DNA from 4 places in the Arthrobacter sp. efr-133-TYG-120 genome. Region 3 is predicted to be linked to each of the others. Evidence: riboswitches for the same ligand, from Rfam matches in the RefSeq annotation. Region 3 holds a riboswitch; each other region holds the start of a gene.

Region 1 (7,735 bases), on a different contig from region 3:
TGACGTGGATCCCGTGGGTCCTGCCCATCATTCTGGGGACCGTGGCGGCCGCCGTGGCGTCCTACTTCCTGGGCCGCCATCGGAAGCGGCACGACACCGCCCAGCTGACCGCGGCGCTGAGGCTCTAACCAGCGCTGCGGCTCTATCTGCAGATACGGCTCATGGCGTGGCTTCCGGTTTGGCAACTGCCCCGGCTTCCGCGGCCGCTTCGCTGACGCTCTTAGCCGCCCGGACGTCGCGCTGCGTTACCTCGCTCCCGGCATCGTGGGACGTGTAGCGGTTGTAGCGCCAGTCCAGGTCCGGGTGGTGGTTCTGCTGTTCGGCAATGCGCCCGACGGCGGCAATCAACTCGAGTGCGGCAGCCGACGTCGGGCACTTGTAGGCGGTGACGAGGGCGCCCTGGCGATACCGCCAGTCCGGCAGCTCCGCAAGGGCGTCGTCAATAGTGGACCTGGAAAGAATGTCGTCCTTGCCGGCCATTCGGGGCTCCTTCACAGACGCGGAATCTTCGCAGGAATCCCCGGAGCGGCCAGCGTCGGCCGCTAGAGGAACTCGGCCCGGCCTTCCATGGCCGAGGAGGCCAGGGCGTGTTCCCTGCGCGGGATGCGGCCCGCCTGCTTCGCCAGCCTACCGGCGATGACCGCGTGTTTGAAGGCCTCGCCCATCTGCACCGGATTCTGCGCGCGGGTCACCGCGGTGGCCAGCAGCACGGCGTCGCAGCCGAGCTCCATGGCCAGTGCGGCGTCGGACGCGGTGCCGATGCCGGCGTCGAGCACTACCGGCACCGAAGCGCGGGACACAATCAGCTCGATGTTGTGGGGATTCAGGATGCCCAGGCCGGTGCCGATAGGCGCGCCCAACGGCATCACCGCAGTTGCCCCGAGGTTCTCCAGGCGAAGCGCAAGTACGGGGTCGTCGTTGGTGTAGGCGAAGACCTTGAAGCCGCGGTCCACCAGCTTCTCCGTCGCATCCACCAACTCCACGGCGTCAGGCAGCAGCGTCTGTTCGTCGGCGATGACCTCGAGCTTCACCCAATCCGTTTCCAATGCCTCCCGGGCTAGCTCGGCTGTCATGACGGCATCCTTGGCGGTAAAACAGCCGGCGGTGTTGGGCAGGACACGGATGCCGTGGTCTACGAGCAATTGGAACAGCGAACCGGTTTCCGTCGGTGAGTACCGCCGCATTGCGACGGTAGTGAGTTCGGTGCCGGAAGCCAGCAAGGCTGCCCCGAGGCCGTCTAGGCTCGGAGCTCCGCCGGTTCCCATGATAAGGCGCGAGCCGAACTCAACACCGTCGATCACCAGGGCATCGGTTCGGGTGCCTGCTTCGTGAGTGCTTGCTGTGGTCATGGTTCAGCCTCCCTGTACTGCGGTAACGATTTCGAGTTCATCGCCCTCTGCGAGCGCGGTGGCAGCCCACTGGCTGCGCGGCACCACTTCGGAATTGCGTGCGACGGCGACGCCGATCTTGCGTCCGTCGGCCGCTTGGCCGCTGGAATCCACAACGCGTCCGGTGATGTGGCTGACGAGGGTGGTGACGGAAGCGTCGTCGCTCAGCGTGTGGTCTGCGCCGTTCAATTTGATGTTCATGCGTGGTCCTTCAGAAGGGGATTTAAGGTATCGGCGGATGGGCCGTCTGCGGAAGCCCTTGCTGCTGAGTGCGGGCGGGAGAAGCGGTCCGGGCGGAATTTGTTCCACCGGGGATCGGCGGTGCCATCCATGAGTCCAACGCAGATTTTTGCCGCTGCCGGAGTGAGGAGCACGCCATGGCGGAAGAAGCCGCTGGCCACGATGAGGCCGGGCACGGTTCCTTCCCGACCTTCGACGCGGCCCAGCAGCGGTGCGTTGTCCGGGGTGCCCGGACGGGCCCGGGCAGTTGCTTCGAGGAGTTCCAGCTCGGCAACGGCCGGAACCAATACCTGGGCGTCGCGGAGCAATTGGTAGACGCCGCCGGCTGACACCGGGTTGGCCGATCCCCCGGACGACGACAATCCGTCCTCACGTTGCGTCGCGCCGATCACCACGGTCCCGTCATCGCGGGGAACGATGTAGACGGGCACTCCGCGCACCATTCCCCGGACCGTGGCGGTGACCAGCGGTTGCAGGTGGTCCGGGACGCGCAGCCGCAGTATGTCGCCGTAGACGGGACGCAACGGGAGCGACAATCCATCCGGCAGTCCTTTCACGCGGGCGGCATCGAGTCCGTTGGCTACCACCGTTTCCGTGGCAAGCACTTCGATGCCTGAGCCGAGCACGGCCCCGACGGCGCGCCCGTCCTCCCACAGGAGGCCCGCCGCAGTGTCCCGGACCGCGAAACCGCCTTCGGCCCCCGGAATCCAGCTCGAATCGCCGGGCTGGTGCTCCGCCAGCGCGCCTAGAATCGCGGCCGAAAGCCGGCGAGGATCCACTTGGTGGTCGCCCGGGATGTCGAAGGCACAGGAAATCTGCGGGCTCAAGAGCGGCTCACGCTCCCGTGCTTCGCGCAACGGCACGGATTCCACCACCAGGCCATGGGCCAGCTGGACGTCCCGAAGATCGGCGAGCGCCCGGCGGTCCGCTGCGTCCGCACCGACGGCGAGGGTCGGCGTCGTCCGGTAACCCGTGCTGCGTCCGGTTCGTGAGCCGGTCACATTGTGTTCGAAGTCCGGCCACAACGCCGACGATTCGAGCATGAGCTCCAGGAGGTCCTCTTCCTGGTAGTGCAGTTCACTGACGGGTGCCAACATCCCCGCCGCCGCGAAAGTAGCGCCGCTGGCCGGCGCGGGATCGATCAGGACAACCGAGCGGCCCGACCTTCGGGCTTCCCACGCAATGCCCAGGCCAATGACGCCGCCCCCGATCACCGCCACGTCTGTGTGCAGGGGCCCGTGCTGGGTGTTTACTTCGTCCATGGAGTCCTTCCCTACGCCGGTACTAGCCGGATCAGGTCAAGCGGTCGGCGCTGAAGCCCTCTCAGCCGCGCGGCGATTGTGACTGCCGCCGCGGCTCCCGCGGTACCAGCCCAGTTTAGAGGAACTACTCTGTTTCCATGACCCAGCACGATGTCCACACCACCGCCCGCCTCTACCTCTGCACCGACGCCCGCAAGCAACAGGGTGATTTTGAGCAGTTTGTCGATGCCGCGTTCGAGGGCGGCGTGGACATCATCCAGCTGCGCGACAAGACCATCGAAGCGGCAGAGGAACTGGAACTCCTGGAGATCCTGCAATCCGTGGCGCACCGTCAGGGCCGGCTCTGGGCAGTCAACGACCGCGCCGACGTAGCGTCCCTCGCCGGCGCACCGGTGTTCCATATCGGCCAAAAGGACATTTCGCTGCACTCGGCCCGGAAGCTGCTCCACGACCCCACCATCATCGGCCTCTCCACGCACACGCCGGAGCAGATTGACGCAGCCATCGCCGCGTCGCCTGGCCGGAGCGGCTTGGACTACTTCTGCGTCGGGCCTGTGTGGGCCACGCCCACCAAGCCTGGACGCTCCGCCGTCGGGCTCGATCTGGTGAAGTACGCTGCCAATGCGGTGAAGCAGGCAGACGAAGAGACCGTCGGCGGCGTAGTGCTTCCTTGGTTTGCGATCGGCGGCATCGATCTCAGCAACGTGGAAGAGGTAGTGAGGGCCGGCGCCAGCCGCATTGTTGTGGTCCGCGCCATCACCGAGGCCGAGGATCCGACGGCGGCAGCCCAGGCACTCCTGGCCGCACTGGACGCAGCGGCGGCCTAGCGAGACGCCGGGAGATTTTGGAGTTACCCTGACTTTCGTGTCACATCAGCGCATAGCCCCGAACGTCTCTGAAACGTCGAACCAGCTCGCGGAAGCACTGGCGGCGCTTCGGACCGAACTCGAGCTGCCCGCGGGTTATCCCGCTGAAGCACTGCGCGACGCGGAGGCCGCGGTTTCAGGACACAGGCTGCCGGCGCAGGACCTCACGGGCGTTCCGTTCATCACGATCGACCCGGCCTCTTCCACGGATCTCGACCAGGCCCTCTTCATTGAGCGGTCCGGGAATGGTTACAGGGTTCTCTACGCCATCTCCGATGTGCCCTCCTTTGTGCCACCGGGAGGAGCGCTCGACGCCGAGACCCGCCACCGGGGACAGACGTACTATGCGCCGGACGGCCGCATACCGCTGCACCCCGAGATCATCAGCGAGCACGCCGGAAGCCTGCTGGCGGGCCAGGACTGCGGAGCGTTCGTGTGGGACTTCGAACTCGATGCCGAAGCAGAGTTCCGCACCGTCTCAGTTCGCCGGGCAAGCGTACGCAGCCGCGCCAAGCTCAACTACAAGGGCGTCCAGTCCGCGATCGATTCCGGGACAGCTGATCCCGTCCTGCAGTTGCTCAAGGAGGTCGGGCTCAAACGGGTGGAACTCGAACGCCGCCGCGGCGGAGCGAGCCTGAACATGCCTGAACAAGAAATCGTCCAACTGCCCGACGGCGGGGGGTACAGGATCGTCGCAGCTCCCTCGCTGCCCGTCGAGGACTGGAACGCCCAGATTTCGCTCATGACCGGGATGGCGGCGGCCCAGCTGATGCTCGACGGCAAGGTTGGAATCCTGCGCACCATGCCCGCTCCCGATGAGCGCTCGCTGCTCCATTTCAAACGGCAGGCCGGGGCACTCGGCAAGCCTTGGACCGAGGGGACCAGCTACGGCGAGTACCTACGGACCCTCGACGGCAAAGACCCCCGGCAATTGGCCATTCTCCATTCCGCGGGGCTGCTTTTCCGGGGCGCCGGATACACGCCTTTCGACGGCGAAGTACCGGGCAGCGTCATGCAGTCAGCCATCGGCGCACCATATGCCCACACCACTGCGCCTTTGCGCCGGCTGGTCGATCGTTTTGTCCTGGTCATCTGCGAAGCACTGAGCAACGGAACGGAGATCCCTGCATGGGCCCGGGATGCTTTGCCGAGCCTGCCGGAGATCATGGCGTCATCCGACCAGCTTGCCGCCAAAATGGAGCGCCTCGCCTTGGACACGGTGGAGGCCGCACTCCTGGTGAACCACGTCGGACAGGAATTCGACGCCGTGGTGATTTCCGGATCGAAGCCTGCCAAGAACAACGGAAACGGGAACGGGAACAGCACCAACGGCCACAACGGGAATGGGAATGGGAACGGCAACTCCCACGGCCCCTCCGGCATCGTCCAGATCGCCGAGCCGGCGGTCACCGCTCGTTGCGATGGCGAAATGGAGTCCGGTACGAAGGTCCGCGTGAAACTGCTTGACGCGGACATTGCCACCCGCCAAATCACCTTCGAACTGCTCCAGTAGCGCAATCAGTTCACAGGACCGCGGCCGCGATCCGGGGTTTATTGCACCCAGACGCTAGACTGTGTGAGTAGTAATGGATGCCCGGTCGTTGATTCAGTTAATTTTTTGACATCAACAAGCCCGCCCCTACGCGATCTTGAGATACACCAGCTGGTCCCCAGTGCCAGTATTTAGATAGCCCGCGATCGGCTTCCACTGGATTTGCTTGCGCCCGTCCGTGCTCCGGAACGGCCCTGCCACAACCGTTGAGCACGCAGCGCAGCCCAAATGAATAAGGAAAACTCCACTGTGAGTGAATTGCACACCCATGAAGTTCTGACAGACGGAACCGAAACGATCGAACCCGAGGAAACCATTTCCTCGGACGAAACACCCCACGAGATCGCGGAAAAGTCCTTCGCCGACTACAACGTCCGCGCCGACATCGTCGAGTCCCTCGCCGACGCCGGAATCACCCATCCCTTCCCCATCCAGGCCATGACCCTCCCGGTGGCCCTGGGCGGTCACGACATCATCGGCCAGGCCAAGACCGGTACCGGAAAGACCCTCGGCTTCGGCATTCCTGCGCTGCAGCGCGTCGTCGGACCGGGCGACGCCGGTCACGACAAGCTCGCTGTCCCGGGTGCACCCCAGGCTCTCGTGATTGTTCCGACCCGCGAACTCGCGGTCCAGGTGGCCAACGACCTCCAGACGGCATCCCGGAAGCGCAACGCCCGTATCGCCACCATCTATGGCGGCCGCGCTTACGAGCCCCAGATCGAAGCCCTGCAGAAGGGCGTCGAGGTTGTTGTCGGCACGCCCGGCCGTTTGATCGACCTCTACAAGCAGAAGCACCTGAACCTCAAGAACGTTCGCATGGTCATCCTCGACGAAGCGGACGAGATGCTTGACCTCGGCTTCCTTCCGGACGTCGAGACTTTGATTGCCGGCACTCCCGCCGTCCGCCAGACGCTTCTCTTCTCGGCCACCATGCCCGGACCGGTCATTGCCATGGCCCGCCGCTACATGACGCAGCCCACCCACATCCGTGCCGCAGACCCGAATGACGAAGGCCTGACCAAGCGCGACATCCGCCAGCTCATCTACCGTGCCCACAGCATGGACAAGATCGAGGTTGTCGCCCGCATCCTGCAGTCCCGCGGCCGCGGCCGGACCATCATCTTCACCAAGACCAAGCGCACCGCCGCCAAGGTAGCCGAGGAACTCGTCGATCGCGGCTTCGCTGCCGCGGCCATCCACGGCGACCTCGGCCAGGGTGCCCGCGAGCAGGCCCTGCGCGCCTTCCGCAACAACAAGGTAGACGTCCTGGTGGCCACGGACGTCGCCGCCCGTGGCATCGACGTGGACGACGTCACGCACGTCATCAACTACCAGTGTGTCGAAGACGAAAAGATCTACTTGCACCGCGTTGGCCGCACCGGCCGTGCCGGCAACAAGGGCACCGCGGTCACATTCGTCGATTGGGACGACGTCCCCCGCTGGGCCCTCATCAACAAGGCCCTGGGCCTGAGCTCTCCCGAGCCCGTGGAGACGTATTCTTCGTCCCCGCACCTGTTCGCCGACCTGGATATTCCGGAAGGCACCAAGGGCCGCCTGCCCCGCAACCAGCGCACGCTTGCGGGCGTCGACGCCGAGGTCCTGGAGGACCTGGGCGAGACCGGCAAGAAGAACTCCCGTTCCGGCGGCGATTCCGGTCGTGGACGCTCCGGCCGTGACAGTGGCCGGGAGGGTGCACGCCGCGGTCCCAAGTCCGCTGAGACTCCGGCCCGCGACGGCGACGGTGAGGGCGGCCGCAACCGCACGCGCCGCCGTCGTACGTCCGAAGGCGAAGCAGCCCCCGCTGAGGCAACGGCCCAGTCTGCCGAGCCGCAGTCCGGCGAGGGCTCGGACAAGCCCGCCCGCGCACGCCGTTCCCGCACCCGCCGCCGCAACGGCGAAGTGGTCTCGGCTTCCGGTGCCTCCGGCGAGAGCACCGAGGCTTAACGGCCTCAATGACTGACACTGTTTGGGCGCCGGACGGCAGCAACTTGGTGGTTCACGCGGACAACGCGGATTTCCTCCCGACGCTGCCGGACGGCGCCTTCACACTGATTTACGTGGACCCGCCCTTCAATACGGGCCGGGTCCAGAGCCGCCAGGAAACGCGCATGGTCCGCAACGCCGACGGCGACGGAGACCGCGTCGGCTTCAAGGGACGCTCGTATGACACCATCAAGGGCGCCCTGCACCGCTACGACGACGCGTTCAGCGACTACTGGTCCTTCCTGGAACCCCGGCTTGTGGAGGCCTGGCGCCTCCTCGCCGACGACGGCACTTTGTACCTGCATCTGGACTACCGCGAAGTCCACTATGCCAAGGTCATGCTGGACTCGATCTTCGGCCGGGAGTGCTTCCTGAACGAGATCATCTGGGCCTACGACTACGGCGCACGCGCCAAGAACCGCTGGCCCACCAAGCACGACAACA
Region 2 (7,735 bases), on a different contig from region 3:
CCATCACCATGGCGGATCTGGCTATCAAGCTGGCCGAATTGGATCCGGGCACCAGGAACCTGCTCCACGTCATGCTGCTCGTGGCCTTCGGCATCAAGGCCGCCGTGTTCCCGCTGTCCTTCTGGCTGCCTGACTCGTACCCGACCGCACCGGCACCGGTCACTGCCGTGTTCGCCGGTTTGCTCACCAAGGTGGGCGTCTACGCCATGGTCCGCACGGAGACCCTGCTCTTCCCGGGCGATACCTTGAACACCCCGTTGATGGTGGTTGCGCTCCTCACCATGCTCGTGGGCATTCTTGGTGCCATAGCCCAGAGCGACATCAAACGATTACTCTCCTTCACCTTGGTCAGCCACATCGGCTACATGGTGTTCGGGCTTGCCATGTCTTCCGTAGCCGGGCTTGCTGCCGCCGTCTTCTATGTGGCCCACCACATCACTGTCCAAACGAGCCTGTTCCTGGTGACCGGCTTGATCGAGCGCCGCGGTGGGAGCTCGTCGGTGGACAGGCTGGGTGGGCTCGCAAAGCTGTCTCCACTCCTCGCGCTCTTGTTCTTCATTCCGGCCATGAACCTCGCGGGAATTCCGCCCTTCTCCGGGTTCCTGGGGAAGCTCGGACTCCTGCAGGCAGGCATCGCCCTCGGGACACCACTGGCCATTACCTTGGTGGTGGGCGGGGTGGTCACGAGCCTCTTGACCTTGCTGGCCATTGCCCGCGTCTGGAACCGCGCATTCTGGCGGAAGCCCGAGGACGCTGACTACCCGGCCGCCGTCCTCAAGGACACTGCCGCCGTCGGCCTGCTTCCGAGGACCATGGTGGGGCCAACCGCCGCGCTGGTGGTCTTTGGCGTGGCGCTGACAGTCTTCGCAGGTCCGCTGTTCCAATTGGCCGGAAACTCCGCGGAACAGATGCTGGACCGTACGGCGTATATCCATTCCGTGCTCGGCGGGAATGCCAAAGTCCCGGGCATCGCTGCGCCGGGTGCGTCGACCCCACTGCAGGGGGTTGGCAAGTGAGCCGCAAGCGGATTTCGTTCCGCACCGAGTTGCCCCTGCTGGTCTGGCTGGTGGTCGTGTGGGGTGCGCTCTGGCGGGACTTCAGCCCCGGCAACCTGGTATTCGGTGCGCTGATCGCCGTGGTGGTAGCCAGGGTCTTCTACTTGCCTCCAGTGGAGCTCAGCGGACGATTCAACGTGCTGCGCGCCATTCCTTTCGCCGTCGTGTTCCTTGGCAAAGTGGTGGCCGCGAGCTTCCAGGTCATGTACCTCGCGGTCTTCCGCGGGCCCTTGGTAACCAACGCCGTCGTCGCTGTTCCCCTCCGTAGCCATTCCGACCTCATGGTGACCGCAACAGGGCACGTGATTTCGCTGATTCCGGGTTCCTTGGTGGTGGAGGTGGACCGCTCGACGTCCACGCTCTATATCCATGGGCTCAATGTCCGCAACGATGTGGACACCGCCAAGCTGCGCAAGGAAGTCCAAGACACGGAGGCCTCGCTGATCCGGATCATGGGTACCCAGGCGGAAATGGACGCACTCCAGGCCGAAGGCTGGCCTGCAACGAGGGGAGCTCGCTCGTGAAAGACATCGTGCTGATCGTCACGGCGGTGATCCTTAGCCTCGCCGCCGCCGGCGCGATCTACAGGATCGCCGTCGGGCCGTCCCTGCTGGACCGGGTGCTCGCCTCGGACGTGCTGCTCGCCATACTGGGTGCTGCGCTGGCCATCGACATGGCCGTCAACAGGCACCTCAACAACCTCGTGCTGCTCGTCGCGCTGACGCTGATCGGTTTCATCGGATCGGTGACGGTGGCGCGCTTCGTGGCCGACCGGAGAGGACAGGTCAATGACTCCTGACGCCACCGGAGCGGATGCCGTCATCGATGCCGTCACCGCGGTGCTGCTGATCGTCGGTGCGGTGATGTCATTGGGCGCGGCGATCGGCCTGTTGCGCTTCCCGGACCTGATGAGCCGCATGCACGCAGCTACCAAGCCGCAAGTGCTCGGGCTGTTCCTCGTCTTGGCGGCCATCGGGCTGCAGATGCGCGAATGGTGGGTGTGGCCGATCCTGGCCGTCGCTTGGATCTTCCAATTGCTGACGGTGCCGGTGTCCGCACACATGGTGGGCCGCGCAGGCTACCGGACCAAGCACCTGCACCCCGAGTTGCTGAGCATCGACGAACTCGAGGCCGTGGTGCTGCGGGCCGCCGGTCAACGGGCAGCGGAGAAAGCCCAAGCCGACCCGACAACTCCCCACAGCGGGAACGGTGGGAGCCCAGGCCCTCACGGCGCCAACGGCGGGCCGTCAGCCTAGACGATGTCCTGTGTCTTCGAGAAACGCGAGATGGCGCGCTGGGTACTGCGGCTTGCGAAAACCTGGATGACGGCGCTGACAGTCGCCGAAATCAGGGCGAAGGTCAGTGCAGAGCGCAGGCTTGCCTCCATATCATCGTGACCCTTGGGAGGTTTCTTGCCGGTGGACTTTTCCCACAGCGCATTGACGAGCTTGGTGCCGACAAAGCCAGCGCCGATGCTCACGCCGGTGCCGAGCAGTTTGATGAGGAGGTTCATTCCGGGACTCCTTGCGGGTGGAAACAGGACCGTCCCCAGCCTAACCCCACTTCAGGGCAGTTCCGGAGCAACGGATGGAGCTTGGCGCCTCTGCCGGAAGAACTCCTCCAAGGCCCCGGGCTTTGGACGGACAGGCACGATGTCACGGTCCTCGCCCAGTATCGCTTCCACTGTGCCGAGGGCGAGGAGCTCATCCAGCAGCGCCAGCGTGGGCGGCATGAGCTTGAGTGTTCCGGCGACTTCGGCGTCCAGGATTCCGCGGACGGGCATCCACAAGGACGACGACGCTTCCGTGGTCTGGTGCCTTGGCTCGGCACCGGAAACCGGGCAGGCAAGGTAGAAGTACGTGTCGAAGCGCTTGGGCTGGTCCTGCGGAGTGACCCAGTTGGCCCACGGGCGGAGGGTGGCGGCGTCAAGCTTCAGCCCGGCCTCTTCGAACACCTCACGCTGCGCGGCCGCCAGCACCCGGCCGGCGTTGAACCTGGCGGAGGCAGGCTCGACGGCGATGCTGCTCCGGTGCCATGCAGCGGCGTGCTGCTCGACGACGTCGTCCGCGAAGTCCCAGCCGGAGCTGTCCACCTGGTCCACCCGGCCCCCGGGGAAGACCACCATGCCCGCGGCGAAATCCATCGTGGAAACCCGGTGCTGGACGAACACCTCCAAAGCCTGCGCCGCACCTTCAGAGCCCCCGGGAACCGCGGCATCCCGGACCAGGATCACGCTTGCGGCGAGCCTCGGTTCCGCCACCGTGGTGCTGTTCGCTTCGCCATTGCCTGCCAAGACCGCTCCTTTGCCCGCTCTGCCGCGTCACATTCTGCTGGATCATTGTCCCAGTTTCTGCGGCCGCCCGCGCCATTCCGGGCCGGCCTGCGCTCACCCGGCGAGTGATCCAGCAGAATCCCTCGTCCCCGCGTGTTTGTGACCGTTCCGCGGACGCCAACACAGCGCCCGCAACCCCGCCAAGGTGTAAACTGAACCACGCCCAAAAGGGTGGATTGATAACGACAGGGGAGCGCCGCCGTCGGGCACGCAGCAATGCGGCACGGAGGACGGGCGCTGAGAGTGCGGACAGCCGCAGACCCTCGAACCTGATCCGGCTAGTACCGGCGCAAGGGAGTCGAGTTCTCATAGTGTCCGGACCGGCGCGGCGGAAGCCGCTCGCAGGCAACCGGGAACACTTTCCCCTCCTGTTCCTCAGGAGGACAAAATGACTGGTATTTCTGCAAGGCCGGGCCTCACCAAGCCTGGTTACAACTGGCGCGTCGTGGACATCGTCGTGGCGGCACTCATCTCGATCGCCGGTGGCGTGATCTTCTGGGCATGGGACCAGATGGCTTTGGTTGCCACGCCTATGTCCGCGGGCTACCCGCCCCTGAGTGGCCTGATCGCCGGCGGCTGGATGATTCCGGCAGTCTTGGGCATGCTCATCGTCCGCAAGCCCGGTGCGGCAATTTTCTGCGAAACAGTGGCCGCCACGAGCGAGCTCATCATGGGTTCCCAGTACGGCACCACGGTGCTGATCTCGGGCCTGCTCCAGGGCTTGGGGGCGGAACTCATTTTCCTGGCCTTCATGTACAAGAAGTTCAACCTGCCGGTGTCCCTGCTGGCCGGTGCCGGTGCGGGCCTGTTCTGCGGCCTGAACGACTCCTTCTTGCCGTGGGGCTGGAACATAGCCTACGAGCCGGTCGACAAGCTCGCGTACATCGTGTTCTGCACGATCTCCGGGGCCGTCATTGCCGGTGCCCTGTCCTGGATCGCTACCCGCGGCCTGGCCAGGACCGGTGTCCTGAGCGCGTTCGCGTCACGCAAGGCCGCCTCGGAGCCCGTCTTTTCCTGATGCCCAGTCCTGATTCCGGCACCTCTGCCGTGGTGCGACCCGCCGCCATTTCCGCGCAGGGCTGGGGCTGGCGGCACGCCGGCCGCACCACGCAGGCCATCCACGCCCTGGACCTGGACATCCGTCCGGGCGAGCGCGTCCTGCTGCTTGGCCCCTCGGGCGCAGGCAAGTCGACGTTCCTCCATGCCCTGGCGGGCGTGCTGGGCGAGGAAGGCGACGACGCCGACGAGACCGGCTCGTTGCTGGTTGACGGCGTTTCCCCGAAGGCCCAGCGGGGCCGTGCCGGACTCATGCAACAGGACCCCGAAACCCAGGTGGTGCTTTCCCGCCTGGGCGACGACGTCGCGTTCGGCGCCGAGAACCTTTGCGTGCCGCGGGACGAGATTTGGAAGCGGGTCCATGAAGCGCTCGACGACGTCGGGCTGCTGCGGAGGGCCGGTGGCAGTGCCAGCGGCAACTTTTCGCTCGACCACCCGACGTCGGCCCTCTCGGGCGGGCAGAAACAGCGCCTTGCGCTCGCCGGCATACTGGCGATGCGTCCCGGCCTGATCCTCCTGGACGAGCCGACCGCCAACCTTGACCCGGCCGGCGTCTTGGAAGTGCGCGATGCCGTGGGCCGCTGCCTGGACAAGACCGGCGCCACCTTGGTGGTGGTGGAACACCGGGTATCGGTCTGGAAAGACCTCGTGGACCGGATTGTGGTGCTTCAGCCGGGCAGTTCCTCCTCGGGAGGTTCGACGCCGGCGGTGCTTCTGGACGGTGACCCGAACACGGTTCTGGCGCAAGCAAGGGACATGCTCACTGCTGCGGGCGTCTGGGTGCCTGGTTACGTGCCGGCCACCCGCCCACGTTCGGGAACAGGCGCCGGACCGGCGGCCGACTCCGGGGCGGGGAGCTCCCGGAATGGGGGCGAGTTGCTGCTCGCCACCCAGGAGCTTGCGGTGTCCCGCGAACGGACACGGCGCCGGGGGTTCAAAACGATCGCCCCGCGTCCTGTGCAGTCCGGACTCGACGCCGAAGTGTTTGCCGGGCGGGCACTGACCATCACCGGTCCCAATGGCGCCGGAAAATCGACCTTCGCTTTGACCCTCGCGGGGCTGTTGGCGCCGATATCCGGGGCGGTGACTGCCGCCGTCGGGCTCAGCGACGGCGCGGGCCCCGACCCGTTCAAGTGGAAGGCCCAGCAGCTGATCTCCCGCATCGGGACTGTGTTCCAAGAGCCCGAGCACCAGTTCGTCACCGGCCGCGTCCTCGATGAGCTCATGTTCGGCCCCAAGCATCTTGGCCATGGCGAGGAACGGGTGGACGAGTTGCTGGAACGGCTGCGCTTGGGGCATCTCGTGGACGCCAATCCGTACACGCTCTCCGGGGGCGAAAAACGGCGGCTATCCGTGGCGACGGTGCTCGCCGCGCACCCCCGCGTCCTGGTGCTGGACGAACCCACTTTCGGCCAGGACGCGAACACGTGGGCTGAGCTTGCGTCGTTCCTTTCCGAACTGCTCGACGCCGGCACCTCCGTGGTTTCCGTGACCCACGACCAGGAATTCAGCTCCGTCCTGGGCGGCGCCGAGATGCGGCTCGAGCCTGCATTCCAAGGCGGCGCCCGGCAGGAAGCAGGTGCGGCATGAGGGACGCCCTGACCCTGCGCGGCAACAACGCCCTCCTGACACGCGCCAATCCGCTGGCCAAGTTCGTGTCGGTCTTCCTGATCACCCTGGTGTTGGCGTTGTCCATCGACTTGGTGTCAGCCTCGACCGCGCTCCTCGGCGAATTGGCGTTGTTCCCCCTCGCGGGGCTCACCGTGCGCTTGCTCTGGCAGCGCGGCTGGCCCTTGATTATCGCGGCCGCGCTCGGAGGTTGGAGCACCGCGATCCTGTCGGCGGACAGCGGAAGGATACTGCTCGACGTCGGGATCTGGTCCATTAGCGAAGGCTCGCTTCAGCTTGGACTCGGCTTCATGCTGCGGGGTCTTGCCATAGCGCTGCCTGCCATTCTCCTGATGAGTTGCACCGATCCCACCGATCTCGCCGATGCCCTGGCGCAAAAGGCGAAACTGCCGCACCGTTTTGTCTTGGGTACCCTGGCGGCCCTGCGGCTCGTGGGACTCATGGCGGAGGAGTGGCAGACCATCGGCATGGCACGGCGCGCGCGGGGTGTCGGCTCGCACGGAAGTCCGCCGCAACGGTTCAAGGCCATGCTTGGCCAAAGCTTCGGCTTGTTGGTCCAGGCGATTCGACGGGCGTCCCGCTTGGCGGTGACCATGGAGGCGCGCGGCTTCGGCGGCGGACGGCGGACCTGGGCGCGCGAATCCACCTACAGCCGCCTGGACGTCTGGGTTCTGGGCGGCGGGCTGGTCATCGCTGCCGCGGCCGTACTCGCGGCCCAATGGGCTGGGACCTGGCACTTCGTCTGGCTGAAGCAGCCCAACTAGCTCGCAGTTGTTGTCGTTTTGACGCTTCAAAACGACAACAACTGCGAGCTACTTGGGTATTTGCGGGCGGGCCGCCATCCGGCAGCCCCGGGCACGCGACGGCGGCCGTTGCGACTTACTTATCGCACGAGACGACTATTCTCGGGCTGAATCAGCGGGTTGCGTCGCAGAATCTCCAATTCTTAGACCATCTGTGATATTTATTGATCATGACGCAACCGACTGCCGAACATGTAGGTCTCCTCCTTCGCGACGCCCGCGGCGAAAAGGGCTGGACACAGGGACAGCTCGCCTCGGAACTGGGCACCAGCCAAAGCGCCATTGCCCGCATGGAACAAGGCAAGCAGAACCTTAGCCTGCGCATGATCGAGCGCCTCGAGTCGATCTTCGGACGAACCATCGTCAAGGTCGGCAAACGGCAGATGACCCACCTGCGCGTGGAGGGCGGACGTACGCTCTCCGGCTCGGTGGACGTCAACAGCAGTAAGAATGCCGGCGTCGCACTGCTTTGCGCGAGCCTCATCAACCGCGGCACCACCACCTTGCGACGGCTCGCCCGGATCGAAGAAGTCAACCGGATTGTCGAGGTATTGACCTCCATCGGCGTCGAATGCACCTGGCTGAACGGCAACGATCTGCGCATCCGCCGCCCGGAAACGCTGGACCTCGCTTCCATGGACGTGGAAGCCGCACGCCGCACCCGCAGCGTCATCATGCTGCTCGGCCCGCTCCTCGATGAGGCTGCCTCGTACCAGCTGCCCTACGCCGGCGGTTGCGATCTCGGGACCCGGACCGTGGAACCGCACATGCAGGCATTGCGGCAGTTCGGACTCTCCGTGGAAGCCAAGTCGGGCTTCTATTCCGTGCAGGCGCCGCCGGCCGACGGCGAGCACCGCACC
Region 3 (7,735 bases):
CCCAGCAAGGCGTCGCTGGTGACGTCCACCAAAGCAAGCTCATAGTCGGCCCCGCCTGCGTGCACGGCCGTGCCCGCGAGGTCGCCGAGTTGTTCTACTTCGAAATCGCTGATTCCCGGGATCCGTACCGCGGCGCCGGATACGTCGCTGCCCTTCTCCAGGGCAGCGGCCCTCTTGAGTGCTTCATCGTGGGTGGCAACAAAGATTTCAGCAAAGCCCATGGAAAGTACTCTCATTCAGTCGTGCCAACGGAGCTGCGGCGCAGCGGCCGAGATGCGCCACGCCGTCGGATCAAGCGTAGCGGACCGCGACCCGCAGGCGGTTGCGCCACGGGTCCTCGAAGCGGAGCTCCTGGCCTGTGTGGTGCGAGGCGATGCCCGCTACCTTGAGGCGATCGGCGAGCGCGCCGACGTCGTCTCCTGACGGCACTTCGATGACCACCTCGCCGAGGCCGAGGGTGTCCTTGCGCGGGCCTGCACCGCGGCTGTTCCACACGTTCATGGCCATGTGGTGGTGGTAGCCGCCCGCGGAGACAAACAGGGCCTGCCCGTGCCAGCCGGCGGTCTGCTCGAAGCCGAGGGTGTCGACGTAGAAATCATGGGCGGTCTTCACGTCGCCCACCTGGAGGTGGACGTGCCCGACGCCGGCGCCCGCCCCATGCTGGCCCGTCACGGCCGCTTCACTCAGGTACTGCTGGAGGTAGCGCTGCGGCGGGAGCGGCAAGCTGTCCATCACGACCGAGCTGCCGTTCCACTCCCAGCCTTCACGGGGCTTGTCGTAGTAGAGTTCGATGCCGTTGCCCTCCGGGTCGGTGAAGTAGAAGGCTTCGCTGACCAAGTGGTCGGCACTGCCGACGAAGGCGTGGGGTTCGTACTGCGCGGCGGAGGCAACAGTTGCGGCGAGCGAGGGCTGATCCTCGAAAAGCAGCGCCGTGTGGAAGAGTCCGGCCTCTCCGCGGCCCGGGATCTGGAGACCAGCGGCCGGCGCGAGGTGCACCAACGGCTTGCCTAGCCGGCCGAAGTAGAGCCCGCCGTCCTGTTCGGCGACAACGTCCAGCCCCAGCGCCCGCTGGTAGTAGTCGCCCATGAGCTTCATGTCCCCCACTTTGAGCATGACAGTGCCCATGGTGAGTTCGGCAGGAAGGAGATCCTGGCTGGATGTGATGGTCATGTGAAACTCCCGGCTTTTTGTGGCGCCGCCCTTCGGCAACCTCTATGTATCTAAATTACTTGAAGCTTCAATTTATTCCTAATGCCCGGCGCTTCCTGAAATGTGTCCCCTCAGAACGGTGCATCGTGGCTGCAGCACGATCTCAAGGGACGCTCGGGGATCCTTTGCGTAGAGCACGACGTCTGCGCTGGCGCCTTCGCTGATGCCGTCGGCACCCAACCACTCACGGGCGGACCAGCAGGCAGCATCCAGGGCTGCGGCCGCCGGAAGACCCGCCCGCTGGAGTTCCAGGATCTCCTCGCCGATCCGGCCGTGTTTGATGACGCTTCCGGCGTCGGTTCCGGCGTACACCCGCACTCCGGCATCGAACGCCTCAAGGACCCGCTCATGCCGGCGCTTCCACAATGCGATCATGTGGGCGGCGTAGCGCGGAAATTTGGTTTCAGCCTGCTTCGCGATGTCCGGAAACGTCGCAATGTTGATGAGCGTGGGGACAATCGGCACATCCTGGTCCAGCAGCCGGGGAATGTGGTGGGGCAACAATCCGGTGGCGTGCTCGATGCAGTCGATCCCGGCGTCGAGCATGTCATCGATTGTCCCTTCGGCGAAGCAATGGGCGGTCACCCGCGCCCCCTCGTCGTGTGCGGCCGCGACGGCGTCCTTGACGACGGCGGCCGGAAAGGACGGGCCGAGATCCCCGGCGGAGCGGTCGATCCAGTCCCCCACGATCTTGACCCAGCCGTCTCCGGACCGCGCCTGCTTGCGGACTGCCTCCATCAGATCCTCCGGCTCCACCTCTTCGGCCAGCCCGGGGATGTACCGCCGTTGCCTCGCGATGTGCCTGCCCGCGCGGATGATCCTCGGCATGTCCGCCCGGCGTTGCAGCCAGCGCGTGTCGCTTGGGGATCCGGCATCGCGGATCAAGAGGGTCCCGGCATTCCGGTCCGCAGTCGCCTGCAGGCGGGCAGTCTCCTCGTCGACAGCTCCGCCCTTGCCCAAGCCAACGTGGCAATGCGCGTCGACCAGGCCGGGAAGCACCCAACCGTCCAGGACGACGTCGGGCTTCGCAAGGGGCCGGACGAAGGTCAGCCGTCCGTCGACCGACCAGAGGCCGCGCCGTTCCTCCTCCGGCCCGGTGAGGACGGCGCCGCTGAATTCGATGATTTCCGCCATGATTCCACCCTAGTTCCCGGGAGCTTCGCCGGCGCGGTCACATCTGTCACAAGCGCTGGCAGCTGTGGTAGCTTCGTCTACGACCACACGGGGGCCCTTGCAAGGGCTGAGATCGGGCTGATGCAGCCTGCGACCGTTGAACCTGTCCGGGTAATGCCGGCGAAGGAAGTGAGTAATCCTTTGAGCACCAAAGAAACACAGCTGAGCCCTACCCAAAAGGGATCGGACCACGATGTGACCCAATCCCTCAAGTCGCATTCCCTCGCGTTCCTGGAGGATGCCGACACGGGAATCCGGGTTCCAGTGACGGAAATCGCCCTCGAACCGTCCCCCAACGGCGAGGCCAACGCCCCGTTCCAGGTGTACCGGACCGCCGGACCCGGGAGTGATCCCGTAGTGGGCCTCGAACCATTCCGCAGCGAGTGGATCGAAGTCCGCGGCGACACTGAGGCCTACAGCGGCCGCGAACGGAACCTGCTCGACGACGGCAAGTCGGCCGTGCGCCGCGGCGCCGCCTCCGCGGAGTGGAAGGGGGCACAGCCGGTGCCCCGCCGCGCCGTCGACGGCAAGACCGTGACACAGATGCATTACGCGAAACAGGGCATCGTCACGCCCGAAATGCAGTTCGTGGCACTTCGCGAAAACTGCGATGTGGAACTCGTCCGCAGCGAGGTCGCTGCCGGCCGGGCCATCATCCCCAACAACATCAACCACCCCGAATCCGAACCGATGATCATCGGCAAGGCGTTCCTGGTGAAGATCAACGCCAATATCGGCAACTCGGCCGTCACCAGCTCCATCGCCGAAGAAGTGGACAAGTTGCAGTGGGCAACGCAATGGGGCGCCGACACCGTCATGGACCTGTCCACGGGCGATGACATCCACACCACCCGCGAATGGATCATTCGTAACTCCCCCGTACCGATCGGCACGGTACCCATCTACCAGGCCCTCGAGAAGGTCAACGGCGAAGCCAACAAGCTCACGTGGGAAATCTTCCGCGACACCGTCATTGAGCAGTGCGAGCAGGGCGTGGACTACATGACCATCCACGCCGGCGTGTTGCTGCGCTACGTGCCGCTCACCGCGAACCGCGTGACGGGCATCGTTTCCCGTGGCGGCTCCATCATGGCGGGCTGGTGCCTGGCCCACCACGAGGAAAACTTCCTCTACACCCACTTCGACGAGCTCTGCGAAATCTTCGCCAAGTACGACGTCGCGTTCTCGCTGGGTGATGGACTGCGCCCGGGCGCGACGGCGGACGCGAACGACGCCGCGCAGTTCGCCGAGCTGGACACCTTGGCCGAGCTGACGAAGCGCGCGTGGCAGTACGACGTGCAGGTCATGGTCGAAGGCCCCGGACACATCCCGTTCCACTTGGTGCGGGAGAACGTGGAGCGCCAGCAGGAGCTGTGTGACGGCGCGCCGTTCTACACGCTGGGCCCCCTTGTCACCGACGTCGCCCCGGGCTACGACCACATCACCTCCGCCATCGGCGCCACGGAGATCGCACGCTACGGAACCGCGATGCTCTGCTACGTCACTCCGAAGGAACATCTGGGCCTGCCCAACAAGGACGACGTCAAGACCGGCGTGATCACGTACAAAATCGCCGCCCACGCCGCTGACCTGGCCAAGGGACACCCCGGCGCCCACGAACGCGACGATGCGCTGTCCAAGGCCCGCTTCGAGTTCCGCTGGCGTGACCAGTTCGCGCTGTCGTTGGATCCGGTCACGGCCGAATCCTTCCACGACGAGACACTCCCGGCAGAACCGGCCAAGACGGCGCACTTCTGCTCCATGTGCGGACCAAAATTCTGCTCCATGCGCATTAGCCAGGACATCCGCGACGAATACGGCTCAGCCGATTCCCAAGCGGCCATCGCGGAAATGTATAGCGGCATGCGCGAAAAGAGCGAGGAGTTCCTGGCATCAGGGGGCAAGGTCTACTTGCCCGAGCTTGAGGTTCCCGCAGGAAAACGTGAGGCGGCGTCAGGAAACCTGAACTGATCAGGAAGCCTGGACTGATCCTGCGCGGCTGGCATCCGCGATGAAGGAGCGGATGATCCGGTCCCCTTCAACTGAGTCATGAGGCCGGTGTCCTCCAGCCGCAACGCGGTGGAGGGCGCCGGTTTCCTGCAAGTAGCCGGCGATCTCTTCGTAGAGGGGTTCCCAACCACCGGTCAGCACAAGCGTGGGAACTCCCGGCACAATGTGCAGGGGCGCTTCCCACGGCGGAGCCTGGAGCCGCAGGCGTCGCGCGGTTCGCCGGGCCTCCGGGGTGCTGAGGACAGCCGCCTCGGAAGAAAACGCCCTGCGGACGAATTCGCGTTGGTAATCGTCATCGCTGAGTTCGTGCCGGATCCGGAACAACGGCTCCATGAGTGCCCGGTACGCCGCGGTGGCGGGTAATTCAGCTGTCAAGGAAAGACAAGCCGGTTCCACCAGCACGAGGGAGCGGACCAGGTCCGGCCGCTCCACCGCGGCCAACATGGCGGAAATCGCGCCTTGCGAGTGCGCGACCACATGGCCCCCACGCGCGGGGCCGGGGGCCGATGCGGCCTCCCGAGCTCCGAGGCACTCGAGGATAATCTCCACATCGGCTGCAACATCGGATTCCAAAGGCTCGGCCTGCGCATCAAAGCCGTGGCGTTTCAGGAACAGTGCATCGTACGCCAGCGCCATGCCATGCTGTTTCGGCCACGCCGCAGCGCCGAATGTGCCTGCTCCATGGACGAACACGACGCGCTGCTTTTGCATCCCCCCAGCCTATGGCACGGGGCTGACAACCCAACTCACTAGCAGTTGTTGTCGTTCTGAGGGGTCAAAACGACACCTACTGCTAGCCAGTTGGGTGGGACGGCTACTTGCCGAGGAACTTGTCGAAGCCCTTGGGCAGGTTCAGCTGTGAGGGGTCGAAGTCGCCGGAAGGCTGGCCGAATGCCGCGCCGGTGCGGACGGCGTTCGCCCGCTTGTTCTCGGCGTCGCGCAGTTCCTGGGCAGCCTTGGCGGGGTTTCCGGAACGGGCCTTCTTCTTGGGCGCATTCTTGCTTGCCTTGCGGGACCCGCCACCGAGGCCGGGCATGCCAGGCATCCCGGGCATGCCGCCGCCCTGGGCCAGCTTCTTCATCATCTTCTGGGCCTGCGCGAAACGCTCCAGGAGGCCGTTGACCTCGGAGACGTGCACACCGGAACCACGGGCGATGCGGGCCCGACGGGAGCCGTTGATGATCTTCGGAGCCAGACGCTCGTGCGGGGTCATGGAGCGGACAATCGCCTCCACGCGATCGATTTCCCGCTCGTCGAACTGCTCCAGCTGCTGGCGGATGTTCTGCGCACCCGGCATCATCATGAGCATTTTCTTCATGGAGCCCATGTTGCGGATCTGCTGCATCTGGGCGAGGAAGTCGTCCAGGGTGAAGTCTTCCTGGTCGGCGAACTTCTTCGCCATCCGGGCCGCTTCATCCTTGTCCCAGTTCTTCTCGGCCTGTTCGATCAGGGTGAGAACGTCACCCATGTCGAGGATGCGGGAAGCCATGCGGTCCGGGTGGAACAGTTCGAAGTCGTCCAGGCCTTCGCCGGTGGATGCGAACATGACCGGCTTGCCGGTGACGGACGCGACCGAGAGCGCGGCACCACCGCGGGCGTCGCCGTCGAGCTTCGACAGCACGACGCCGGTGAAGTTGACGCCTTCGTCGAAGGCAACCGCCGTGTTGACGGCGTCCTGGCCGATCATGGAGTCGATGACGAACAGCACTTCGTTCGGGATGATCGCCTGGCGGATACGGCGCGCCTGGTCCATCATTTCGGCGTCGACGCCGAGGCGTCCCGCGGTGTCCACGATCACGACGTCGTGCAGCTTCTGCCGGGCTTCGTCGACGCCGGCGCGTGCGACGGCGACGGGGTCGCCGGTGGGAACATCCAGATCCGAGGTGGTGCCGGGGTGCGGAGCAAACACAGGTACGCCGGCGCGTTCGCCGACAATCTGGAGCTGCGTAACGGCGTTTGGACGCTGGAGGTCGGCGGCAACGAGCACAGGGCTGTGGCCTTGCGCCTTGAGCCATTTGGCAAGCTTGCCCGCGAGGGTGGTCTTACCCGCACCCTGCAAGCCGGCGAGCATGATGATGGTGGGCCCGGTCTTCGCCAAGCGGATACGGCGGGTCTCGCCGCCGAGGATCTCCTGGAGTTCCTCATTGACGATCTTGACGATCTGCTGGCTCGGGTTCAGTGCTGCGGAAACCTCGGCGCCCAAGGCGCGTTCACGGATGCGGCCGGTGAACTCGCGGACCACGGGCACGGCAACGTCGGCGTCCAAAAGGGCACGCCTGATCTCGCGGACGGTGGCGTCGACGTCGGCCTCAGTGAGGCGGCCCTTGCCACGGAGATTCTTGAAGGTTGCTGTCAACCGGTCAGAGAGTGAATTGAACACGCGCCGTGCACTTCTTTCAATGGTCTACGAATGGCGGCCGTTCCGACGCACCAATGTCTTGACGATTCCTGCCCCAAACAAATCTGACTCAACTGAGGGACTCGACTATCTAGGGTACCAAGACGCGCCTGCAAGATGGCATGCTGGCACAGTGACCAGCAAAACAACAGTAAATACGTTGCTCATCCTAGGCGCCTCCGGAGATCTGACGGGCCGATTGCTGTTGCCGGGCCTCGCCAGGCTCGTGGCAAGCGGCCTCGCGGACGGCCTGAAGCTTGTCGGAGCGGGCTCCGACCCATGGACGCCCGAACAATGGACCAAACGCGTGGGCGACGCCTTCGAGGAGGCAGCCAAGGGTGCAAGTGCCGCAGGCAAGAAAGCAATCGCGGCACTGGAGAAAAGTACCGAATACCATCAAGTGGATGTCACGGCGGACGGCCAGCTCGCGACGCTCCTGGCCGGGCTTGAAGCACCAATCGCCGTCTATTTCGCTTTGCCTCCACACATCAGCCAGAAGGCCTGCGAGATCCTCACCGCCCAGCAGCTCCCTCCCGAAACTAGCCTGGTGATGGAGAAACCCTTCGGATCCAGCTCCGAATCCGCCCGTGAACTCAACAAGACCCTCGCCGCTTTGGTCCCGGAAGACCACATCCACCGCGTGGACCACTTCCTTGGCAAGGCCACCGTCTTCAACATCCTGGGCCTGCGCTTCGCCAACAGGTTCCTGGAGCCGGTGTGGAACCGGGACCACATCGAAAAAGTGGAGATCATCTTCGACGAAGACCTCGCACTCGAAGGGCGTGCCCGCTACTACGACGGAGCCGGCGCCCTCAAGGACATGATCCAGAGCCATTTGCTCCACATCATGGCATTGCTTGCCATCGATGCCCCTTCCACCATCGGCGAGCGCGATCTCCGCGACGCCATTTCAACGGTGCTGCGTGCGAGCAGCATCACCGCGCC
Region 4 (7,735 bases), on a different contig from region 3:
GCCACCGCGGCCGACACCGGCGCCCGGGTGGAAGTGGGTGCCGCGCTGGCGGACGATGATCTCGCCTGCGGAAACGACCTGGCCACCGAAGCGCTTTACGCCGAGGTACTGGGCGTTGGAGTCACGACCGTTGCGAGTGGAGCTCGCGCCTTTTTTATGTGCCATTTGAAATGCCTGCCTTTAAATTCTGGGGAATCTGTTGAAAACCTGAACAGCAACCAGTGGTTACTTGATACCGGTGATCTTGATCTTGGTCAGTTCTTGACGGTGACCCTGGCGCTTCTTGTAGCCGGTCTTGTTCTTGAACTTCTGGATGACGATCTTCGGACCACGGAGGTCTTCGAGGATCTCAGCCGTAACCTTGACCTTGGCCAGATCCGCAGCTGCGGAGGTGACCTTGTCACCGTCCACCAGGAGCAGTGCGGGCAGCTCAAGGGTGCTGCCGGCTCCACCGGGGACGCGGTTCAGGGTTACGTAGTCTCCAACGGAAACCTTTTCTTGGCGGCCGCCTGCGCGGACAATCGCGTACACCACTTGGGCACTCACTTCTCTCGACGTTTATTACTAAATTTGCGTGCGGAACCCCGATCCAAAAACGGGCCTGGTTCACGCTGTGCCTCAACGCCGTGGACTCCGGTACGGAATCCATGAGTCATCCCTCGAATAGTTCTAAATGAAAGGTCAGTTCCAAATGAACGGTTTCTAGGGGCATAACCCAAGTGTTGGCGTAAGCACCGAAGATCTAGATTACGCTAGTTTCGCCTTCGGCTGCAAATGAGGCCAGGTCCGGAGGCTGCCACGTGATGGCTGCCACAGACTGGCTATGCCGCCATCCGGTACCGTGCCCGTCCACCTTACCCTGCCGGCCGCGAAAAGCTCGGATCCTCACGCCGACACGCTGCAACGCCTGCGGGGGCAAGCCGCGTTCCGGTGCCTCCTCCCCGGAAGACCGGCTCAGCCGTGCAACCTTGGAGCATCGAAGAACGCCGTTTCATAGCGGCAGGATTGGGCAAACGCCTCCATCATCGCTGTGCACTCCGCGGGCGACGCAACCTGCGCGGCGGCATCCGTGATGTCGATCGCCTTGCGGGTGGCCTCCGCGAACGCCTCGTCCGCGTAGGTGCGCAGCCAATCCGCATAGGGGTGCTCGTCCGATACTCCGGCCTCGACAAACCCATGGTGGAGCCGCTGTCCCACCTCGGCGTACAACCAGTAGCAAGGCAACACGGCAGCAACCAGCACCGCATAGCTTCCCGACGCCGATGCCGCCAGCAAGTGGTCCACGTAGGCCTTGGTGACCGGGCCCAGCTCTCCGCTCACCTGGCGTCCACTGAGCCAATTCCGGTGCAGCTCGGATTCGACTTCAAGGCACATCTGCGAGCCGCGGGCCCAGAACAGCTGTTCGGTTTCACTCGGAGCGAGGGCGCTTGCCCGTGCCAGGACCCTGGAATAGCCGTTGAGATAGATGGCATCCTGGGACAGGTAGTAGCTGAACTGCGCTTCGCTGAGACCACCGGATTGCAAGTGCTGGATGAAGTCCAAGCCATAAATGGCTGCCAGTTCCGTTTGGGCGGCGTCCCACATCCGGACGGCGAAGTCCCCCGGTTGAAGGGCCTGCTGGAGCGCGTGGAAATGATGGATCGGCCCGTTGCCCTTCCCTACTTCCAGCACCTCGGACCGGGTCAGCGCCTCCTGGAGCCAGGGCTTGACGACACGCAAAGCAGACTCCCAATCGCCGAGCCGCGCCTTGGCCGTCGCCATCGCCGACGACAGGGAACATCCCGTCCCATGGCTATTGCGGGTCTCCACCCGTTGGCCGGCGAATTCCACCACGTCCTGGCTCAGGACTCCCCCGGTATTGACCAGGGCATCGGGGCAGCCGGCTCCCTGCAGATGGCCCCCCTTCACCAGGACGGTGTTTCCGCAGCTAGCGGCCAGGCGCTTGCCTTGCTCCAACGCCGATGCCCAATCAGTGGCAACAGGCTCGCCAAGCAGCATGGCCAATTCCGGAAGGTTGGGGGTCACCAGGTCTGCGAGGGGCAGCAGTTCCCGCAGTGCGGTTTCAGCGGACTCCGCGAGGAGCCTGTCGCCACTGGTCGCGATCATCACTGGATCCAGGACGACGACGGCGGGGCGCGCCTTGCCGAGCCAGCGGCGGACTTCGTGGATGACCGCCGCGTCCCCGAGCATGCCGATCTTGACGGCATCAACCGTGATGTCGTCGCTAATGGCGTCCAATTGCTGGCGCAGGAACTCCACGGGAGGCACATGGACGCCAGTGACGCCCTGTGTGTTTTGTACAGTGAGCGCCGTGATGACGGCCATGCCGTAGCCGCCATTGGCCGCAATGCTCTTCAGGTCTGCCTGGATCCCAGCACCACCTGAGGGGTCCGAGCCGGCGATGCTGAGGACCCTGGGGATGGGGCGCTGGATGGCCTTGAGCGGGTAGACAGATGATTGCGCCGAAACAGTCATGCGAGACATCCCTTCGCCGGTGCTAACCGGACAGGTTCAACGGGTCTGGTCTCAGCCGGCTCGGTGCGCGGCACCCCGTGTCAGTCCCCTAGCTTAACCCTGATCACGCCTCGCCCGCTGAAATCGCCCATTGCAACCGGACTGCCAGGGTCGGCGGATTGGCCCACAACGCCGAAACCCCGGCGGTTTCCACAGGAGCGGAAACGGCCGGGGCTTAGGCACGGTACTGCGTTCAGAGTTCGGACTTCGGCACACCGACGCCGAGGATGATCGGTTCCGCTGCCGCCGTCGGCTTCGTCGGGGCGGCGTCTGCCGCCTTGGCCTCGTGCGCGGCCCCACCGGAAGCAGCCGCGGCAACCTCGTGGTGCTCCACGTTGGTGGCGTTGGCGGCACCCTGGGCCCGGCTGGCGCTACGGTTGCGTCGGCCTCGGCGTCCACGCGAACCCGAGTCCGGGGATTCACCGCTTGCAACGGCTGCGGGGGCCTCTGCGGGGGTTTCCTTGGCTGACGTTGACGTCGTGGCGGTGTCCGGAGCTTCTCCGAGGCCTGCGAATGCCTGTGCCAATAGGTCCAGGCTCATGGCAGGTGTGCCACTTGCAGCCTCCTCTTCGTGGTGGACGAAAGGCAACGCAACTTCCTCGCCGCCGAATCGCAGCACAGGCTTCGAACGTTCCTCGCCACTCGAAGCAGCGGCCGGAGCCTGGACCGGGGCCGCTGGGGCCCGGACCGGGGTTACTTCCGCTGCGTGCCCGTCGGCGAGCAATTCCGCCGCGTGGTGGAGCTCGTCGTCGTGCAGGTGGGCAGCGTGGGCTGCAGCCGCGATGGTGGCAAGGGCTGCGCGGGTGGCTGCCTGCCGGTTCGGGTCGGTGGATTCCACAGTGTGGACCGGCACCGAAGGGGTGACGGGCAGTTCAGTGGTCCCCGGCCCCGTGCCGCGGCCGCGGCGACGCTTGCGCTGCTCGGGGCGGACGGCTGGCTGTGACTCCGTGCGCGGGTGGTGGTGTTCAGCTGCCACGACGTTGGCCCGACGGTGCTCCACGGGCTCGTCGTGCGTGACGATTCCGCGCCCTGCGCACGTCTCGCACTGCTCGCCGAAGACCTCCAGCAGGCCGGTGCCCATGCGCTTGCGGGTCATCTGGACCAATCCAAGCGAGGTCACCTCGGCGACCTGGTGCTTGGTACGGTCCCGGCCGAGGCACTCGACCAGGCGGCGCAACACGAGATCGCGGTTGGATTCCAGGACCATGTCGATGAAGTCGATGACGATGATTCCACCGATGTCGCGCAAGCGGAGCTGGCGGACCACTTCCTCGGCAGCCTCAAGGTTGTTCTTGGTGACGGTCTCCTCGAGGTTGCCGCCGCTGCCGGTGAACTTCCCGGTGTTGACGTCGACAACCGTCATGGCCTCCGTGCGGTCGATCACGAGCGAACCACCGGAGGGCAGGAAGACCTTGCGCTCCAAGGCCTTGTGGATCTGTTCGTCCACGCGCCATGCCGAGAAAATGTCCTGGTCCGAGGTCCACTTCTCGAGGCGTCCCACCAGGTCCGGCGCCACGTACGTGACGTAGGCCTCGATGGTGTCCCAGGCTTCATCGCCGGAGACGATGAGCTTGGAGAAGTCCTCGTTGAAGACGTCACGGACAACCTTGATGGTGAGGTCCGGTTCGCCGTACAGCAGTTCCGGAGCCAGGATCTTGGTGGACGTGGACTGGCTTTCGATGCCTTCCCACTGGGCCCGCAAGCGGTTGATATCGTGCGTCAGTTCTTCCTCGGAAGCACCCTCGGCGGCGGTGCGGACAATAACGCCCGCGTTCTCCGGGAGGCGGTCCTTGAGGATTTTCTTCAGGCGGTTGCGCTCGACGTCGGGCAGCTTGCGGGAAATTCCCGTCATTGACCCGCCCGGTACGTACACAAGGTAGCGGCCGGGAAGTGAAATCTGGCTCGTCAGGCGTGCGCCCTTGTGGCCCACCGGGTCCTTGGTGACCTGGACCAGCACGGAGTCGCCTGACTTCAGGGCGTTCTCGATGCGGCGCGGTTTGCCTTCCAGGGTGACGGCATCCCAGTTGACTTCACCGGCGTACAGTACGGCGTTGCGGCCGCGCCCGATGTCTACGAACGCGGCTTCCATCGACGGCAGCACGTTCTGGACCTTGCCCAGGTAGACGTTGCCGATGAGGGAATCCTGCTGCGTCTTGGACACGAAGTGCTCCGCGAGCACGCCGTCTTCGAGGACACCGATCTGGATCCTGTCGTCGCGCTGGCGAACGATCATCTGGCGGTCGACGGACTCACGGCGGGCCAGGAATTCGGCCTCGGTGATGACCTGGCGGCGGCGGCCGGTCTCGCGGGATTCGCGGCGGCGCTGCTTCTTTGCTTCAAGGCGGGTGGAGCCCTTGACGCTCGTGACTCGGTCGGAGCCGCTGGTGGACTCAACGTGCGCGCGGGGAGCGCGGACGCGGGTCACCGTGTTGGGGGGATCGTCGTCTCCGCCGCCCGTCAGTTCCAGGTCCTGATCGCCGCGACGACGGCGCCGGCGACGGCGGGAGGTCACGCCTTCTTCGAGGGCCTCCTCGGTACCGGCTTCTGCCTCGTCCTCGGATTCCGCAGAGGTTTCTTCTCCCGCGTCATCACGCTCGGTGCCCCGGCGTCCGCGACGGCCACGGCTGCGACGCCGACGGCGGCTGCCGGCTTCGTCCAGTTCGTTCTCCTCGGAACCTTCCTCAGCTTCGGCCCGCGGTTCCTCGTCGACGACGGCCGGACGGACAACGGCGCTCAAGTCAGGTGCCTGGAAGATCATGGACGTGACGGAGGCAGGTTCCAGGAACAGCGACGCGATCGGACTTGCGGCTTCGGCGTCGACGGCCGGCTCCCCGGTGGTTTCCTCGGGCGCGGGCTCCTCGGCCGGCGGCTCCACAGTGGTTTCCCCGGGCGACGCAACGTCGGCAGCCGGTGTTTCAACCGGGGCTTCTTCGGCAACGGGCTCGGCGCTCTTTGCCCTCGTCGTACGACGCCGGCGGACCGGTTTTTCGGGGGCGGCTTCGGCCTCTGGTGCTATTTCAGGTACGACGGCGGCAGCAGCCTCCGGTGCCTCGCCACCTTCCGTGGACGCTTCTTCAGCGAAACCCGGCAGCGGCTCGGTGGTTTCGACCTTCTTTCGAGCCCTGGTGCGCCGGACGGGAGCCTTGGGCGTTTCCGCGTCGCTCGCTTCGGCGACAGGCTCGGCGGCGGTTGCGGCAGCTCCGGCGTCGGGGGCTTCATCCGCGGCGACCGTCTTCGGTGCAGCCTTGCGGCGGGTGCGGGTGACCTTTTTAGGTGCTTCGGTGGTCTCGGTGGACGCCGCATCTTCGGCGGCGGCTACAACTTGCTCGTTATCCATATGTGGCAACACTCCTGCCCTTGCGCAACCGCCACATCCGGTGCCCAGAGGGGCAATATTGTCAAAACCCGCAGGCGTTGACAGAAGTCAGTAGTAGTCTTTCCGGTTCGCACCAGCATGGGGGTGCGGCATCCACGGAAAGCCGGCTTCGCTCCAAACCCGTTGTTCTAATGCCACAACCAGGTGCCGTCCATGGTCACTGCGGCCCTGCCGGGGATCATTGGATCCTGGGCATGCCCTGCAAATGATTGGCGGTCTTGGGAACAAGATACCGGACCGGATTCCGCATGTGGATCGGCTTCCGGCCATGTTCATTCTCTCACACGTCCGCACTCCCGGCAGGAAGCATGCCCTGAAAGCTTCCGTGCCGCCGCCTTTGCTGGACGCGTCCTCCAGCCTCCGCGGCTAGAATCCTCCCAAGAGCAGTCCCCGGTCCTGCGCCGGGCCATCCAGAAAAGGACAGCCAACCATGCCGAGCCCCGCCAGCCCGAACCTGGCCAATAACGATGCCCGCTCCCTCAGGCAGGAGGGAACCGGCAGGCACACCGACGACGCAGCCATGCCGCGCATGGTCCGCGACCGCCCCTTTGCCTGGCTCTTGCTCGCCACCGGCGCGGTCGCGTGGCTTGCGTCCGGCGCACTCGTGCTGGAAAAGCTGCAGGTTCTCATGGACCCCAACCACATAACGGCCTGCGACCTCAATCCGTGGGTGTCCTGTGGCAGCGTCATGAAAACACCGCAGAGTTCGGTTTTCGGTTTCCCCAACATGTTCATCGGGATTGTCGCCTTCGCCGTGATCATCACCACCGCCATGGCGATCTTTGCCGGGGCCAAGTTCGCCCGCTGGTATTGGATCGGACTGCAGACGGGCGTCACACTGGGGTTCATCTTCATCGTCTGGCTCTGGTCCCAGGCCCTGTATGTCATCCATATCCTGTGCCCGTTCTGCATGGTGGTGTGGGCATGCATGATCCCGCTCTTCGTCTTCGTGACCATCAGGAACGTGGCGCACGGAGTCATTCCAGCGCCCGCAGGCCTGGCCAAGATCCTGAGCGAATCCGGTTGGATCATTTCCGCGCTGCTCTACGTTGGCGTGATCGCCAGTATCTTCTTTGCCTTCATCAACGTCTTCATCGGTACGTCGGGTTACTAAGCACCAACCCGTCAAAAGCGGAAGGGGCCCATGTTCGCGTGAACATGGACCCCTTCCGCTTTTGGTGTGTCTGAAAACTACGCGCCGAACCAGATCTTGATCTCGCGCTCGGCGGAATCCACCGAATCGGAACCGTGGACCAGGTTCTGCTGCACAGCCAGGCCCCAGTCACGGCCGAAGTCACCGCGGATGGTGCCGGGCGCCGCCGTCGTCGGGTCCGTGGTTCCAGCAAGGGAACGGAAGCCTTCGATCACGCGGTGGCCCTCGAAGATGGCAGCGACAACCGGGCCGCTGAGCATGAACTCGACCAGCGGCTCGTAGAACGGCTTGCCCAGGTGCTCTTCGTAGTGCTGCTCAAGGAGATCGCGGGTTGCGTTGACCTTCTTCAATTCGACCAAGGAGTATCCCTTGGACTCGATGCGGGCGAGGATGCTGCCGCTCAAGTTACGGGCGACGCCGTCGGGCTTGATCAGTACAAGGGTGCGCTCAATGCTCACGGTTGCTCCAATGTTGGATGTGTGGGTTTCCCAGCCAGTTTACGGGGTTTCGCTCAGGCGACGCCCGCGCTGCCCCCAGAGTCCCCGTGCGAAGCGTTCCATTCGGCTTGCTCACGATCACGCTGGGCGTTCTCGCGGTCGATTCTCATGCCGGCACGGATGCCGTACCACCAGCAGGCCGCGAACAGGACTCCCACCACGAACATCGTGGGCTCGACGAAGCCGGAAAGAATC

Evidence for each region. Region 3 has a riboswitch for thiamine pyrophosphate ahead of thiC (phosphomethylpyrimidine synthase ThiC). Riboswitches for the same ligand answer to the same signal wherever they lie in the genome.
Region 1: it holds a riboswitch for thiamine pyrophosphate, as region 3 does, so the genes downstream of both, thiO (glycine oxidase ThiO) here and thiC (phosphomethylpyrimidine synthase ThiC) in region 3, are expected to answer to the same signal.
Region 2: it holds a riboswitch for thiamine pyrophosphate, as region 3 does, so the genes downstream of both, QRN51_RS17705 (ECF transporter S component) here and thiC (phosphomethylpyrimidine synthase ThiC) in region 3, are expected to answer to the same signal.
Region 4: it holds a riboswitch for thiamine pyrophosphate, as region 3 does, so the genes downstream of both, QRN51_RS18120 (bifunctional hydroxymethylpyrimidine kinase/phosphomethylpyrimidine kinase) here and thiC (phosphomethylpyrimidine synthase ThiC) in region 3, are expected to answer to the same signal.

The regions. Positions count from the first base shown of each region.
Region 1 covers NZ_JARVRI010000036.1:133,582-141,316, reverse strand. The annotation lists gene QRN51_RS19425 (hypothetical protein) at 1-128, shown strand, start outside; gene QRN51_RS19420 (4a-hydroxytetrahydrobiopterin dehydratase) at 160-480, opposite strand; gene QRN51_RS19415 (thiazole synthase) at 543-1,349, opposite strand; gene thiS (sulfur carrier protein ThiS) at 1,353-1,589, opposite strand; gene thiO (glycine oxidase ThiO) at 1,586-2,890, opposite strand; TPP riboswitch at 2,882-3,001, opposite strand; gene thiE (thiamine phosphate synthase) at 3,028-3,717, shown strand; gene QRN51_RS19395 (RNB domain-containing ribonuclease) at 3,755-5,269, shown strand; gene QRN51_RS19390 (DEAD/DEAH box helicase) at 5,558-7,252, shown strand; gene QRN51_RS19385 (DNA-methyltransferase) at 7,261-7,735, shown strand, end outside.
Region 2 covers NZ_JARVRI010000031.1:50,347-58,081, forward strand. The annotation lists gene QRN51_RS17675 (Na+/H+ antiporter subunit D) at 1-1,016, shown strand, start outside; gene QRN51_RS17680 (Na+/H+ antiporter subunit E) at 1,013-1,579, shown strand; gene QRN51_RS17685 (MrpF/PhaF family protein) at 1,576-1,854, shown strand; gene mnhG (monovalent cation/H(+) antiporter subunit G) at 1,844-2,311, shown strand; gene QRN51_RS17695 (DUF4235 domain-containing protein) at 2,308-2,568, opposite strand; gene QRN51_RS17700 (NUDIX hydrolase) at 2,620-3,348, opposite strand; TPP riboswitch at 3,565-3,701, shown strand; gene QRN51_RS17705 (ECF transporter S component) at 3,776-4,405, shown strand; gene QRN51_RS17710 (ABC transporter ATP-binding protein) at 4,405-6,033, shown strand; gene QRN51_RS17715 (energy-coupling factor transporter transmembrane component T family protein) at 6,030-6,836, shown strand; gene QRN51_RS17720 (UDP-N-acetylglucosamine 1-carboxyvinyltransferase) at 7,046-7,735, shown strand, end outside.
Region 3 covers NZ_JARVRI010000002.1:17,301-25,035, forward strand. The annotation lists gene QRN51_RS01340 (hypothetical protein) at 1-221, opposite strand, end outside; gene QRN51_RS01345 (VOC family protein) at 292-1,170, opposite strand; gene QRN51_RS01350 (amidohydrolase family protein) at 1,249-2,343, opposite strand; TPP riboswitch at 2,421-2,528, shown strand; gene thiC (phosphomethylpyrimidine synthase ThiC) at 2,524-4,353, shown strand; gene QRN51_RS01360 (alpha/beta fold hydrolase) at 4,354-5,103, opposite strand; gene ffh (signal recognition particle protein) at 5,207-6,772, opposite strand; gene QRN51_RS01370 (glucose-6-phosphate dehydrogenase) at 6,924-7,735, shown strand, end outside.
Region 4 covers NZ_JARVRI010000032.1:62,746-70,480, reverse strand. The annotation lists gene rpmA (50S ribosomal protein L27) at 1-165, opposite strand, end outside; gene rplU (50S ribosomal protein L21) at 226-534, opposite strand; gene QRN51_RS18120 (bifunctional hydroxymethylpyrimidine kinase/phosphomethylpyrimidine kinase) at 955-2,475, opposite strand; TPP riboswitch at 2,467-2,563, opposite strand; gene QRN51_RS18115 (Rne/Rng family ribonuclease) at 2,708-5,851, opposite strand; gene QRN51_RS18110 (vitamin K epoxide reductase family protein) at 6,321-7,004, shown strand; gene ndk (nucleoside-diphosphate kinase) at 7,082-7,501, opposite strand; gene QRN51_RS18100 (DUF4233 domain-containing protein) at 7,555-7,735, opposite strand, start outside.